DNA from 3 places in the Pseudoalteromonas sp. NZS71 genome. Region 3 is predicted to be linked to each of the others. Evidence: predicted binding sites of a transcription regulator. Region 3 holds the regulator's gene; each other region holds the start of a gene.
The links. The regulator sigma-54, encoded in region 3, starts transcription at its own class of promoters, with help from an activator protein. The targets are predictions, from matches to a motif close to GTTGGCACGNNNNTNGNNT.

Region 1 (5,319 bases), on a different contig from region 3:
TGATGAGGGGATTGTGCGCAATCGCTTAAAAATTTCGGCAACTGTTAACAACGCAAAGCGCTTTATAGAAATCCAAAAAGAATTTGGAAGTTTTAGTAACTACCAATGGCAGTTTGTGGGTAATAAGCCGATTATAAGTAATTTAAATAACGCTGAGGACTACCCAGCAATTACAGAGGGATCAACCGCATTTGCTAAAGACTTAAAAAAACGGGGTTTTAAGTTTTTAGGCCCTACAACGGTTTACGCTCATATGCAGGCCTGCGGTATGGTTAACGATCACAGTAATGATTGTTTTAGAAAAGAAGAAGTTATTGAGGCTTTTAGTAGTAAGTGATTAAAAGCCATAAAAGTAATTTGTTCACAAAGAGGTTAAGAGACGCTGTGCTTTAGAGAAGTAACGCGTAGGTTGACTATGGCTTCTCATTTACCCTCGTTTTTTCTCTTTGTGAAATAACGTTTTAATTAAATGATTAAAAGCTACGCTTTTCACGCGAGCAAGCTCAGCGTCTACCGCCAAGGTTTAAGTTTGTGTTTATCTTGTAGACGCGAAGCTTGCTTGCGTGACGGGCAAAGCCCGTAAAGTGATTGATCACAAATGAATAATAAATAACGAAAAGTATTTCACCATTTTCGTATTTCTAATCTCTTGAAAGATTATACTTTTTCATTTTCTCAACGAGTGTTGTTCTGCGAACCCCTAATATCTCTGCAGCGCGAGCTACAACGTAATCATAGCGCTCTAACGCTTGGGTAATTAAGCTTATTTCAAGTTCGGCTAAATAATCTTTAAGTTCAATACCATCATCAGGTAATAGCCCACTACCCGTTTGGCTAAACTCAGCGTCTGGCTCACTTTCGTAATCACTAAAGCCTGTGCTAAATATATCGTTAAAGGCGTCTTTTTCCATTAACTCTTCAGGGTATTCTGGCTCGTAGGCTTCAACTTCAATGTAACGATATTTGTTAGGTAAATCAGGAATATCGACCACTTTGTCAGGGAACATAATAACCATACGCTCCACCAAATTAGCAAGCTCACGAATATTACCAGGCCAAGCATGTTCTTTTAAGCTCTCAACTGCGCGCTCTGTAAACTTAGCGGTAGAACCAGTCTGGTCGTTAACACGGCGCATTAACTCTTTTAAAAGCAGCGGTATATCATCAGCACGTTCACTCAGCGATGGGTTTTCGATAGGGAATACATTTAAACGGTAATATAAATCTTCCCTAAAACTACCCTCTTCAATCATTGTTTCAAGATTACGATGCGTGGCCGCAATAACGCGTACATCAGCTTGGATTGCCTTTGTACCACCAACACGTTCGTAGCTGCGTTCTTGCAATACTCGCAGCAACTTAACTTGCATTTGCAGTGGCATATCGCCTATTTCATCTAAAAATAGCGTCCCACCTTGAGCGAGTTCAAACCGTCCTTTACGAGCCGATATAGCACCAGTAAACGCGCCTTTTTCGTGGCCAAATAGTTCACTTTCGAGCAGCTCCGCTGGAATAGCACCACAGTTAACAGGCACAAACGGTCCATTAATACGCTTTGAAAGCAAGTGTACATTACGGGCAACCACTTCTTTACCTGTGCCTGATTCGCCTAAAATTAAAACATTGGCGTCGGTTTTTGCCACTTGTTCAATTAAAAAGCGAACATCTTTTACGGCCTCTGTTTCACCAACAAGTCCGTCAAAAGTTTTATGTGGTTTAGTATGCTTATGCTCATTTGGCAACATGCGCTGATACTGTTGGCAATCGTGAAGTAACTGCGTTGTCACTTCGTGATTAAATGGCTCGCAAATAAGCCCCACCACATTAGCTATACTTAATAGTGGTTTTAGCGTTTCGCCAATTAATAAAAACGGTAATGTTGGATAGCGTTTAATTAAGCTTTCGTGGTCAAGTGATTGCAACGCTCCTAAAATAATCATGCATTCTTGCTGCTGATATTTTTTGCATTCTTGTTCAAAGCAGTCTTCGCTTAATAGTTGAGCAGCTTCACCAATAAAGCCAAGTGAAGCATTTAATCCTATTGCGCGGTTGTTATTATTATCTAAAATCAAGATCATATTTAGCGAGCCGTACTTTCACTAATTTGTATAATTAGTTAAATTGTAAGCCAGTTCAGCATGGATGCAAGTGATAGCGGCAGTTTTTTGACATAAACGCCAAAAAACAGACGGGCTAGTTAAGTCAATCATACTTAATAGTTAATCATTAAGTATGGGTTATAGTTTTAACTTAGTTATTACTTAGCCATTACTTAACTATTACCTAACTATAACTTAGCCCTAAAAATTAATTTACTCGGCAATAAAAATGCTATTGTTAGTAAATAAACTCAATTATAAATTTAAGTTGAAGTTACAAATGCCGATACATAAATAAGTGAAAATGCTTGGCATTAATATTGCTTTGTATTAGCTTTCACATAATTTTATTGTTTTAAATTTTAGGATTTTCCATGGCTCACATCTCAGTAAAAAAATACGGTCAAGTTCGTGCTAGTAGTATTGCCGAAATGACTCCTTACGAACAAATAAACCTTATATTTAGTAATATTATCGGCCGTTTAGCAGCTACAAAAGGGTTTATTGAGCGCAAAGAAATAGCTAAAAAAGGTGAGAACATTTCAGCTTGCATTTTATTGCTTGGTGCTCTGCAAGATGCACTTAATTTAGAAGTAGAGCAAGACCCTAGTATTTCTAACAATTTATTGGCACTTTACGATTACTGCCAACGCCGTTTAACTCAAGCTAACTTACACAACGATATTGAAGCAATTACTGAAGTATCAAGTATTGTTAAAGAAATTAAAGAAGGTTGGAATAACATTCCGCTAGATCAACGCAGCCCTGCGGTTTAATTTAAATTATGGACTCGCCAACATCTTCGCAGCAATTAACAAGCCATGCAGAGCAAATACAAACACTGCTTAGTAACATTGAAGTATTAGTAAATGATAATAATGCAGATGAAGCTCCGCCTTTTTTAGATACTTTAAACACTAAACTAAAACAATGGTGCGAAAACAGTGAAGGCCCAAGCGCAGAGCAATTAGAATTAATTCAGCTTCGTATAAATACTATTTTAGTTAAAGCAAATAGCGCTAAAAACGAGTCATCTAAAGCCATTATTAAACAAAAAAAATCTGGCAAGGCAATTAAGGCATATAGAGCAGCCAAATAAAATTCACCTCAAGCAGTAAACATAAAAAAACCGTTATAAATAACGGTTTTTTTATGTTTTTGGTTTAGCTATTAAAACTATATGCTATTTATATATTAAGAGTTATCTCGTACAACCCCAGGCATATTTTCCAGCTGAGCTTGAACATATGTACTGGTGTTATTAAGGCTTGCCACTAATAAATCCATCGCATTATATTGAGCATACAACCTTGACGATAGCGACTCCATTTTACTGGCAAGACTCAAGCGCTGGTCATCTAAATCGTCTAGTTGGTTTGTTTTGCTGTCTATACGGTTTTGAATAATACCGTCGGAATCGGTGTAAAAGCTTAATTTTTCGTCAAACGATTGTGCGAAGCCATCATCATCGTCACCTACAAAAAACTGCTGCACTAAATCTACATCGCTTGCTATTTTTTCATTGAGTGTTTCTGTATTTAGCGTTAAAACACCGTAGCGGTCTGTTTCTACACCTAACTGCGAAAGCGATAGTGAGTTGCCATCACCCAAATCAACTGATTCAGTGATTTCACTACGAAGCTTTGACATAACGCCACGAAGTAGTGAATCACCAGCCATAACGCCTGCGCCAGCTTCACTTGACGCACCCAAGTTATTGCTGAGCTCTAACAGTTCGTTATAACTTGTAATAAAGTTATTTAAACCTGTTTTAATATTATTATTATTTTCGGTAATTGATATGTCGCTTATGTCATCATCGGTATCATGCGGTTTTTTAGCTGTTATATCCACGCCATCAATCACGTTACTAAATTCATTAGTGTTGCTTGATACAGTTAACGTGCCATCAATCGTTATTTGTGCATTTTGAGCAGCATTAACTTGCGTTAGGTTAGTTGTATGATTAGCTGGGTCTGCGTCTGATACATCATAAGCTAATCGAGATAGGCCACCTGTATCAGTATTATTACCGTCATCGTCTTGTACGGTTATTGTAATTGCGTTATCTTCGCCAGTTTCTTTACTTGTAAGTACTAAATGCTGACCAGTATCACTAGTTATTATAGTGGCGACAACCGAATCATTACTATCGCTGCCAGTAAAAGGGCCATTGTTAATCTGGTCGCGTAAATCTTCTAATGTATTTGTAGCCGATAAAACAGTAGAGAAGCTATTTGCACCAGAACCGATTGTAATTACGCCAGCTCCAATTGCCTCATCAGCGGCAAATGCGGGGGAAGATAATTTATGAGCTTGTGCTAATGCATCTACTTTTATATTGTAACTACCAGGCTGAGCGTCTTTATCCGAACTAATTGATATAAAATCATCATTACCCGATGCAGTTCGTTTTTGATAGTTATCACTATCACCCAGTGCTTCCATTGATGTTTGTACTTTTTCAAGCGCAGACTTTAATGCACCAACAGCTGAAATATCCGTTGTTAATTTACCTTCTGTAGTATTTAAACGAGCTTCAGCAGGGGCTTGTTCAGCATTAACTAGTGCATCAACAATATCTGCTACCGCTAACCCTGAGCCTAAACCATTAAACGTAATAGACATACCTTACCCCTTTAAACACTCAAAAATAAACTAACTCAATATTAGTAATGCAAACTACCGATTAAACTGTTTGGTCAATTAAAATACCTGCCGATTCAGACAATTTAGAAACCAAACTTAATACTTCTTCAGAAGGATACTGCTTGATAACTTCGCCGCTGTCTTTATCGAGTACTTTAATTACATCACGACCTGAATCTTCATCAACCTTAAATTGCAAACTACGGTTCATTTCGCCCATAAAGTCCTGCAATTGTTGCGCCATTTGTTCTAGTTGTTCACGCTCTAACGGCTGAGCAGTAACTTTTTGATTATTTTTTTCGTATTGGTTTTGCTGTAATCGTTGTTGATTTTGTGTATCAGCTTGCTTTACATCGTCAACAGCGCGTTCAGTTAGCGAACTAGCTGCTTGGCCAGCTACTTTATCTTCACCCGCTAGCGGGGTTGGTAATGTAACTTCTGCATTGGAATTAATGGTATTCATAACAGATTCCTATTTATTGGTTAATTAAACAATAGCTCAATTAAAACCCTTAAACCACAAAAGGAGGTAGCTAAAGCCACCTCCTTTATTGTAAAACTAATACTGACT
Region 2 (5,319 bases), on a different contig from region 3:
CTAAGCTGGTTAGGCCATATCCCTGTAACTGTCGCCGCCATCGTCATTATTCTTCGTATTAAATTATAGGCGAGTAACACGCCCCATAGCTCCTGACGCACCATGTCTGGACGCTTGCTTCTTAAATGGTATGCGCTATCAAGCATGGTTTGTTTGATTTCTCTAAACCCAAGTTCTATCTCCCAACGATGACAATATAATTCAACAATTTCATTACCTGGATAACGCAATCTATCCGTCATCGAGGTTAATATACGGTAGCTTTTGCCCTTTATTGTTTTACTGATTAATCTCGCTTTAATCGTTTCAGGAACATCGGGAAAGTTTTTTTGTGCATGCTTTGTTGTTTTCAATTCAATGATATGGTCATTTTTACCCGCGCTGGAGATGATTTCATACTGTAAGTCGGGCCTTGCTGGTATCAGCCAGTGCCTCATCTTCCCAGTTTGGTGCCAACGATTTAACAGGCCTAAAGAATAATATCCTTTATCAAACATAGTCAGTGAATTATCTGGTGTACGTTCAATTAAACGCTCAGCTAATTTCATCTCGTTGGTTTTATAGTTATCAAACTCGCTACTGAGCAGTTGATGGCTGGTCAATTCCATATGACAGACCATGCGTATTTGAGGAAAGGCTGTATCACCGTATTGGTTGCTACCAGAAGAGAAGGCTTTACGATTATCAGGCGTGTCGGCTGTTCGCCACACAACACCGTCAACAGCTAATAGGTTCAAGCCATTCCATGTTTCGAATGACTGTTGCTTATACATTGATTGAGCAGATTTATTGAAAACGTGTTTAACGGAATCATCACCTAACCTTTGTCTCGCTTGTACCATCGCACTTGGAGCAACGAGTTGGTTCTTGCCAGGTAACATGATATCTAGCTTATTAGCGATATTCCAAACCGATTCTTTTCGAAACAATGCCATGCCAATAACTGACCACAAAACGGCCTCAAGCGGTAACCTTCGCTTACGAACGGTTGCAATCCCAGCTTGTTGAAAACCTTGTTCAATGATTTCAGGGTCAAGAATTTCTGATAATTTTTCAAAGGTATGGTATCGGCTGCTTTCTTCAAGTGTTGCTTGCAGTGCTTGTTCTATATTCACAAAAAAATCCGTAGTTAGTTTCCTAACTACGGATTTTGCATGATCGTTTGGATCGGTCAATCGGTCATTTTCTTAACTGATCGGCATTAGGCCGTAAGGCCCTTTTTTTGGTTTTATATTGGGCTGTTTTATTTAGAAATCAAACTTATTGAATAATCATCGTATTGCTTAATATTATTCATTACACTCATTAAAGTATTATGTGTACTGTTTTCGTCTGCGGTTATAAGTACCGAACTTATTTCATATTTAGCCGCGAACATCGCTAAATTAGTCGCAACTTGCTCTAAATCAATTAACCTCCCCGAAAAATATATTCCGTTACTTTCATCAATTCTAAATAAAGCATTTTTAACAGGCTTATCTATTTGAGGGCTGTCGAGTGGTCGGTTTAATTCAATAGCCACAGGTTTTACAAAAGATGTAGTTACAATAAAGAAAATTAGTAAAATGAACACTATGTCTAACATCGGGGTCATATCTACATCAGCATTATTTTGTAGTTTGGTTAGTTTGTTTTTTATATTGGACCTTACTTTTAATTAAATGCTGCGGCGCCACAGCAAGGTTTTAGGTACATATTAACAAAATTAGCACAGCAAAAATAAAGCGTGGTTAAATAAATATTCTAATAACATTAAATATTTGTATTAATTATGTATTTAAAATGTGGTGAAATAAGGTGGTGTTTATACCGTTCTGCTTATATATGGGGTCTATTTAGTATCGTTATAATGTAATGCAATTTGTTAAATTGCTTAAAAAACTATGTAGATTGGTATTAGAGGCAATAAAAAACCCAGCTCGAGGCTGGGTTCTAGTTATGCACTATGTCAGCTTAATGCTTTTGCATACGGCTCATTTCTGCATGGCAGCTTTGCATTGTTAATAATGTTTTAGCCAGTGCAGCTTCGCAGTCAGCTGGTTGCGGTTTATCCATTGCTGCTTTAATTTCTTCAAGGGTTTTATCTTCTACCTCTTCAAGCTCTTTTACATACGTGCTGTCGTTGTGTGAGGTGAAAGTAGTCAATAGGGCTGTGTACGCACGTCGTGCTTCAACTGCGAAAGATGAGCCATCTTCGCGTTCGCCTTTTTCATTAATTGCATATGGCTGCAAGCGCTCAACACTCACTTTTCGGGCATCTATCATACGCTGAAAAAGTGCACCAATAGCAGGGTCTTCAACTTTTTCCTGTGCTTTTTGATAAAAATCGATGCCGCTGTTCATAACTTGAATGATGTCAGTAATATGATTTACTTCTGATCCTTGATGGGTGTTCATAATGACCTCTTTAATTAAATGAATGTATAGTTCAATTTAATAAAAGCAATGTATGTTCCACGTTTCAATGGTTGTGTAGTTATTTGATTTTATTGGTTTAATTTTGTTTCAGTAAGATGCTAAGTTAACAGGCAAAAAATTAACCTAGCAATTTTTACATTATATTGTGTAATAAAGTTATTTTAGCTCTTCAGCTACTTCAGCTACTTTTTGACGTAACCAAATGTGACTCGCATCGCGATGTAACAGTGGGCTCCAAATCATATCAAGCTCAAAAGGAGGGATTGGAAATGGTGGCTCTAAAATTTTAAGCCCCGGATCATCTAAATATATATTTGCGGCTTTTGAAGGAAGGGTCGCAATTAAATTTTTCTCTTTAGCTAAATGAATTGCCACATGGTAGTTACGCGTAAAAGTGGCAATATTACGATGCTTACCAAAGTGCGCAAGTGCTTCGTCAACCCAGCCAAGTTTTTGCACATCTTTAGGGTCCATGCCTACACCTACACCAAAACCTGTTTTGCTTACCCATATATGGCGCGCTTTTAAATAGCTGTCGAGACTAAAGTTTTCAATTATAGGATTATCGGCTTTTACTAAGCAGCAAAAACTATCTTTCCAAATACGTTTATGATGAAAAGACTGCGGTAAGTTTTCAAAACGGTTGATTGCCATATCTACTTTACCGTTTTCTACATCATGAAAGGTGACATCACTTGGTGTGAGTATATCTAAAGTAGTATCGGGGGCTTCTTCGTGCAATTTACTTAAAAGCTTTGGTGCTAATGTACTTGCAGCGTAATCACTGGCCATTATTCTAAACACACGCTTACTCTGGCTTGCCTCAAATTCTCGATTAGGAGCTAGAGTTTCTTCAAGGGTCATTAATATGCCACGAATAACGGGTTGTAACTCCAAAGCACGCTCGGTAGGCACCATACCATCGCTGGTACGAACTAAAATAGGGTCGTTAAATAAGTTACGAAGACGTTTAAGGCCATTACTCATTGCAGGTTGAGTTATACTCAATTGATTAGCAGCGCGTGTTACGTTGCATTCTCGAAGCAATGTATCGAGGTAAACGAGTAAATTTAAATCTATTTTACTTATATTCATTGTGTGTGTCCTTTAGCGCTTACCAGTGGTGAATAAAGCGCTGTGCTGTCGGGTATGGGTAAATATGACTTACCTGACCATTTTTTATATTTTGTTGTGCCTGCTTCCAAAAGCTAACATCTATAAGCTCAGGATGAGTGCTGAGTAAAAACTTCTTATACATAGGGTTTGGCATTACAAATGTACAAAGTTGCTCAGGAAATACGTCCTGTGGTGCAACAGAGTAACTTTGTTCATCCATTAAATAGTCGTCATAGCTCTTTGCTTTTGGTAATGCTCTAAAGTTCATATCGGTTAGATATTGAACTTCATCGTAATCGTAAAAAATAATACGTTTGTGCTTACTTACACCAAAGTTTTTTAAGAGCATATCACCAGGGAATATATTAACAGCAATCATTTCTTTTAGGGCTTGCCCATATTCTTCAATCGCGTCGGCGACACTTTCTTCATCAGCATTTTCTAAAAACAAGTTAAGAGGTGTCATTCGCCGTTCAATATACAAATGCTTGATGATCAACCAATCGCCCTCAATTACCATTGATGAGCCAATTGTTTTATGTAATTGCGCAAGTAAATTACTATCAAAACGCGCCAAAGGAAATACGACGTTAGAATACTCTATGGTATCGGCCATTCTCCCAACGCGATCATGGTTTTTTACCAGTTGATAGCGCTTTAATACGGTATCACGGCCGAAGGGTTTACTCTCACCAAATTTGTCTTTTATTACTTTAAAAACATAACCAAATGAGGGGAGAGTAAATACCATCATCACCATACCGGGAGTCCCCGGTGCAATTGTAAACTCATCACTAGAGTGAGATAAGTGATTTAAAAACTCTCGGTAAAACTCAGTTTTCCCCTGCTTATGAAAACCCACTGCGTTATAGAGCTCAGCAAGTGTTTTGTTTGGCATAAGTTGATTTAAAAACCGGACAAGTGCTGACGGTGCGTGAGTTTCTACCATAAAATAAGCGCGGGCAAAGCCAAAAATAACACGCATTTGAGATGACTTAGTTAAAAGTGCGTCTAAATATAATCCGTTATCTTCATCGTGTAATACAGCGATTATAAAGGGCTGAACCCCACTTTTTGAAACAACACGACCAACAATATAGGCTGCTTTATTTCGATAAAAAGGCGTGTGTAAAATATCAAAGCGCATTTGCCAAGGTTGGTGATGTGTATCGGGGGCTTGTTTATAAAAAGCTTTAACAAGGAGGCGAATATCACGCTCTAAATTTACAAATGGGGCCTTAAAATCAAAATGACTAATAATGCGTTTTATTGTTGGTTTGAGGCCATCAACTACTGGAAAGTATGTTCTATATTCGGCCTCAACAGGCACTGAAGGAGCATCTTTTAAGGTTGCTTCTACAAATATAAAGTCATTATGAAAATAGCGCCTATGGTACAGCCGGCAAAATACAGAGTTATAAAAAGTTTCGGCGAGCTCTGCTTGGGGATGAAAACATAAAAAATGCTGATATATCTTTTTAACTTCAAGCCATATGCTTTCATCGAGTTGTTCGGTTGGGGTTTCTTTTTTTAGCGCTTGCGTGGTTTCGTTAACACGATCATCATAATAGCTGATACGCAAACGGCTGATATCATTAATTGCTTGCCAATCTTTTTTTGCAAAGGCAAGAGGGGCTTTGGCTGTTGTTTTTTGAAATAACTGATAGTGCCTTTTAAAACCCGTTAAAATTAATTCAGCAATATGGCGAGGTTGCATTTGCACTCCTTAAAAGTCCCTAGAGTTTATACTCTATTGTGTTAAGGGTATGTTATTTTAAGTTTAAA
Region 3 (5,319 bases):
AAGCAGGACAAAAAATAAATGCTAAAAGCATTACCTACGACATTGAGCAACAGCTAATCAGTGCCGAAAAAGATGAAAACTCAACTGACCGCGTTCATACAATTTTAGTACCCATTGAAACTAAAAAAAGTAAAAAAAGCGACAAAGGTCAACCATGAGCACATTAAAAGCAGAACTATTAGCAAAGAGCTATAAAGGCCGTGAAGTTGTAAAAAACGTTGGCCTTGAAGTAAAAGCGGGCAGTATTGTTGGCTTACTTGGCCCTAACGGCGCAGGCAAAACAACCACGTTTTATATGATTGTAGGCCTTGTGCCTAGCGATAAAGGTAAAATATCGATAGATGATAACGATATTACTCTTTTACCTATGCATAGTCGTGCTAGATTAGGCATAGGCTACTTACCGCAAGAGTCTTCAATTTTCAGAAAGCTAACTGTTTATCAAAACTTAATGGCTATTTTAGAAACGCGCAAAGAGCTAAATAAACAAACTCGAGAAGATACACTCGATAAATTATTAGATGAATTTAGCATACAACACATTCGCGATAGCCAAGGTATGGCATTATCAGGTGGCGAACGTCGTCGTGTCGAAATAGCACGTGCGCTGGCAGCAGATCCTAAATTTATATTACTGGATGAACCGTTCGCTGGTGTTGATCCAATTTCAGTATTAGATATAAAGAAAATAATAGAACATCTTAAAAATCGTGGGATTGGAGTATTAATTACCGACCATAACGTAAGAGAAACCCTTGATGTTTGTGAAAAAGCCTACATTGTTTCTCATGGGGAGCTGATTGCATCAGGTACTCCAGAACACGTATTAAATGATAAAACAGTACGCGATGTTTACTTAGGCGAGCAATTTAGGCTGTAACATTTACGCCATGTCTTTAAGCATCTGCTAGTATTAATTATAACAACATAAAAGGATTGTTAGAGATACATGAGGCAATCACTACAGCTGCGCATGGGCCAGCAACTTACAATGACTCCACAGCTGCAACAAGCTATTCGTTTGTTGCAACTCAGTACATTGGATCTCCAGCAAGAAATACAAGAAGCTCTCGACAGCAACCCGCTATTAGAGGTTGAAGAACAAGACTACTCAGAAGATGCTGCTGGCAAAAACGAGCAAAAAGCTGATACCGATGACATAACTGTTAGCGCATCTGCCGATGATGCTCCAAGCGAATACGAACAAGATAGTGGTGAAGCACTTGCGAAAGACACGCTAAGTGACGACATGGCTATGGATGTTAGCTGGGATGAGTACATGAGTGCCGCTCCTGCAGCATCATCGGGTCCAATGCCTGAAGATGAATCAATTTATCAAGGTGCCTCTACAGAGACGCTCCATGAGTATTTAATGTGGCAGTTACAATTAACGCCATTTAGCCCTACAGACGAAGCTATTGCTATTGCCATCGTAGAAGCAGTTGATGATTCAGGTATTTTAACACTAAGCTGCGAAGAGATTTTAGAAAGCTTTAATCAAGAAAACGAAGATGATAACGAAGTCGAACTTGATGAAATTGAAGCTGTATTAAAACGCATCCAACTGTTTGATCCTGTTGGTATTGCTGCACGTAGTTTACAAGAGTGTTTGTGTATTCAGCTTAATCAGTTTGATAAAGAAACACCTTACATTAATGAAACAAAAATGATTTTAACCGAGCATATTGATTTATTAGCTGCTCGTGACTATCGTACATTAATGAAGAAAACCAAGCTCAAAGAAGAAGAGCTTAAAGAAGTAATGACATTAATCCATACTCTTAGTCCTAAGCCAGCAGATACTATTGTAAGAGAAGAATCTGAGTATGTTATTCCAGACGTGTCAGTTAAAAAAATTAAAGGCCGCTGGGTTGTTGAGTTAAACCCAGATAGCATGCCTAAAATTCGTGTTAATAGCCAATACGCTGCAATGTCTCGCACTGTGAAATCGAGTGGTGACAGCCAGTTTATTCGCTCGCATTTACAAGAAGCTAAATGGTTTATTAAAAGCTTAGAAAGTAGAAACGACACACTTTTAAAAGTAACTAATTGTATTGTTAAGCAACAACAAGGCTTTTTTGAACACGGCCCTGAAGCAATGAAACCAATGGTTTTAAATGATGTTGCTGAAATGGTAGAAATGCACGAATCAACAATTTCGCGCGTAACAACTCAAAAGTATATGCATACACCCCGTGGTATATTTGAGCTTAAATACTTTTTCTCAAGCCATGTAAGCACCGAAAACGGTGGTGAATGTTCATCTACAGCAATTCGTGCACTTATCCGCAAATTAATCGCTGCAGAAAACTCAGCAAAACCATTGAGTGATAGCAAAATAGCGGATATATTGGCTGAGCAAGGAATTAAAGTAGCAAGACGTACAATCGCAAAATACCGCGAATCTCTGGCTATTCCACCGTCAAATCAACGTAAAAGCTTGATCTAAGACGCAAAAAAAAGAGGGTAATGCTTATGCAACTAAACTTAACTGGTCGTCACGTAGAATTAACCGATTCACTAAGAGACTATATTAATACCAAATTTGCGAAGCTAGAAAGACACTCTGATCATATTAATAATGTTCATGTCATTCTCGATGTAGAAAAATTAAATCAAAAAGCAGAAGCCACAATACATGTAAGTGGTGCTGAGCTATTTGCCTCTACGGAACATCAAGATATGTATGCCGCCATTGACTCGTTGATCGACAAGCTCGATCGACAAGTAATTAAACACAAAGAGAAGCTTGCTCGACACTAATATGATGAAATTAAGCTCACTTATATGCCAGGACTGCAGCAAAGCTGCGGTCCTTTTTAATAGCAAAAAAAGAATTTTAGAGTTCATTAGCGAACTTGCTCACGACAAACTTCCGTATTTACCGCAACAGGATATCCTTACTGCTTTAATGAGTAGAGAGAAACTGGGTAGTACAGGTATTGGCCGTGGCATTGCCATTCCTCATGGTCGAATGAGCGGTGCAGAAGAGCCTTTAGCTTTAGTACTCGTTAGCGAAACTCCAATAAATTTTGATGCAATAGATAATCGTCCTGTTGATATTTTTGTCGCACTCATCGTACCAGATGGCGATAACCAACAGCACTTAAAGACTCTCGCAACCATTGCTGATAAACTAAACAACAAAGATTTTTGTAAACAGTTACGCTGTGCAAAATCAGATGCTGAGCTTTACCAAGTTATTGTCGATCAATCATAGTTTTATAAAGGGTGTTAAATGGAGTTAATTATCATAAGCGGCCGTTCTGGTTCTGGAAAGTCGGTTGCTTTACGCGTTGTAGAAGATTTAGGCTATTATTGCGTAGATAATATTCCAGTTAACTTGCTTCCTTCATTAGTTCGCAGTGTGTCTGATAGCTACGATAAAATTGCTGTTAGCATTGATGTGCGAAACATCCCTAAAGAGCAAGATGAATTTAACGATATTCTTGAATACTTACCAGGCTTTGCAAATCCTACGTTATTTTATTTAGATAGCGACGATCAAACGTTGATAAAACGCTTTTCAGAAACACGCAGGTTACACCCACTATCAATTGACTCGCTGCCTCTTGATTTAGCCATCAAAAAAGAAAAAGAATTACTTGATGTATTAATCACCCGCGCCGACTTTATGATAGACACAACTGATTTAAGCGTTCACCAACTTGCAGAATCTATTCGTGAAAAGATTTTAGGTAAAAAAGATAAGCAACTAATTGTCACGTTTGAATCGTTTGGTTTTAAACACGGTATACCAAAAGAAGCAGACTATGTATTTGATGCGCGTTTTTTACCAAATCCACACTGGGAACCTGAATTAAAACCTTTAAATGGGTTAGATCAACCCGTTAAAGATTATTTGGCCAATCACAGCATAGTGCAAAAATTCACATGGCAAATTCAAACATTTGTACAAACGTGGTTACCGCACTTAGAGCGAAATAACCGCAGTTATTTAACCATAGCTATCGGATGTACAGGCGGACAACATCGCTCTGTATATTTAGCGCAAACTATCGGTGAAAGTTTTGCAATGACACATCCCAATGTAAAAATTCGCCATCGTGAACAAGAAAAATAATAGAGCTGAATAATCACCTGTTCAGCTTAGGTAGAGTAAGTTATGCACTGTGAAGACACTTTTTTAATAAAAAACAAATTAGGCTTACACGCTAGAGCAGCTACTGTGCTTGCGCAGTTAGCAGTACAATTTGATGCGACAATCACATTATTTCAAGATGATAAAGAAGCCGCGGGCGATAGCGTACTTGCACTAATGTTACTTGAAAGTAGCCAAGGCAAAGAAGTAAAAGTTGTATGCAAAGGCCCCGATTCTGAGCAAGCTTTACATGCTGTTGGAGAGTTAATAGCACAACGTTTTAATGAGCAAGAATAAACAGTTATAAAAATAATGCTCGCATTACTAACGCCTCAACTAAAACAGATATATAAATACGGTTAGTGACGCCAGTTAACTCACCTCTCCCCATAAAGTAATATAAAAATTTATAAAGGACGCCAATGCCTGAAGCTTTTGAACAAGATTACCCACTACAGCAACTAAAACAAGTGACTAAGTCACTCAATAGTGGTCAATTTGTTCAAGTTAGGCGCATGCTCGCAAAAACAGCTCCTTGTGATACCGCATTATTATTAGAATCATCCCCCCATAAAATTCGCCGACTTCTCTGGCAGTTGGTTGATCCTGATGTGCAAGGCGATGTTCTTGAAGAACTATCAGAAGATGTTCGCTTAGGCATTATTGCCCAGATGGAACCTAAGCACATTGCAGCCGCAACAGAGGATATGGGCCACGATGACTTAGGTGAAGTATTACGTAGTCTGCCAGATACCGTTTATAAAGACGTTGTTAGCGCGATGGACATTCAAGACCGTGAGCGTGCAACACAAGCACTTTCGTATCAAGAGCGTTCTGCTGGCGCGCTAATGAACACCGATACGGTGACCATCCGCCCTGACGTTACGCTTGATGTTGTACTTAGATATATTAGGCTACGCGGCGAGTTACCAGAAGGTACCGATGACTTGTATGTTGTTGATAAGCATAATTGCTTTATAGGCGCTTTATCACTCAGTACATTATTAACTAACCCGCCAGAAAAAATTGTTCGCGATTTAATGGATGAAGATTGTGAGTCTATCCCAATCTCTATGGATGAAAGTGAAGTCGCGCAATTATTTGAACGTCATAATTGGATATCGGCCCCCGTAGTTGATGATAACGATCAGCTCCTTGGTCGTGTAACTATCGATGACATCGTTGACGTAATAAGAGAAGATGCGGAGCATAGCTTA

Region 1: a site for sigma-54 is predicted at 2,407-2,425, ahead of fliS (flagellar export chaperone FliS). Genes of this name have one in related genera too.
Region 2: a site for sigma-54 is predicted at 2,441-2,459, ahead of I6E85_RS04940 (PA2169 family four-helix-bundle protein). Genes of this name have one in related genera too.

What each region holds. Positions count from the first base shown of each region.
Region 1 covers NZ_JADYWS010000002.1:181,011-186,329, reverse strand. Annotated here, with positions in the region: gene I6E85_RS01935 (DNA-3-methyladenine glycosylase I) at 1-337, shown strand, start outside; gene I6E85_RS01930 (sigma-54-dependent Fis family transcriptional regulator) at 642-2,078, opposite strand; gene fliS (flagellar export chaperone FliS) at 2,474-2,875, shown strand; gene I6E85_RS01920 (hypothetical protein) at 2,884-3,198, shown strand; gene fliD (flagellar filament capping protein FliD) at 3,294-4,727, opposite strand; gene I6E85_RS01910 (flagellar protein FlaG) at 4,789-5,211, opposite strand.
Region 2 covers NZ_JADYWS010000005.1:123,059-128,377, reverse strand. Annotated here, with positions in the region: gene I6E85_RS04950 (IS4 family transposase) at 1-1,109, opposite strand, end outside; gene I6E85_RS04945 (biopolymer transporter ExbD) at 1,244-1,639, opposite strand; gene I6E85_RS04940 (PA2169 family four-helix-bundle protein) at 1,954-2,397, opposite strand; gene I6E85_RS04935 (LysR family transcriptional regulator) at 2,575-3,513, opposite strand; gene aceK (bifunctional isocitrate dehydrogenase kinase/phosphatase) at 3,533-5,251, opposite strand.
Region 3 covers NZ_JADYWS010000008.1:145,326-150,644, forward strand. Annotated here, with positions in the region: gene lptA (lipopolysaccharide transport periplasmic protein LptA) at 1-158, shown strand, start outside; gene lptB (LPS export ABC transporter ATP-binding protein) at 155-880, shown strand; gene I6E85_RS07410 (RNA polymerase factor sigma-54) at 950-2,449, shown strand; gene hpf (ribosome hibernation promoting factor) at 2,476-2,763, shown strand; gene ptsN (PTS IIA-like nitrogen regulatory protein PtsN) at 2,768-3,220, shown strand; gene rapZ (RNase adapter RapZ) at 3,239-4,084, shown strand; gene I6E85_RS07430 (HPr family phosphocarrier protein) at 4,127-4,399, shown strand; gene mgtE (magnesium transporter) at 4,525-5,319, shown strand, end outside.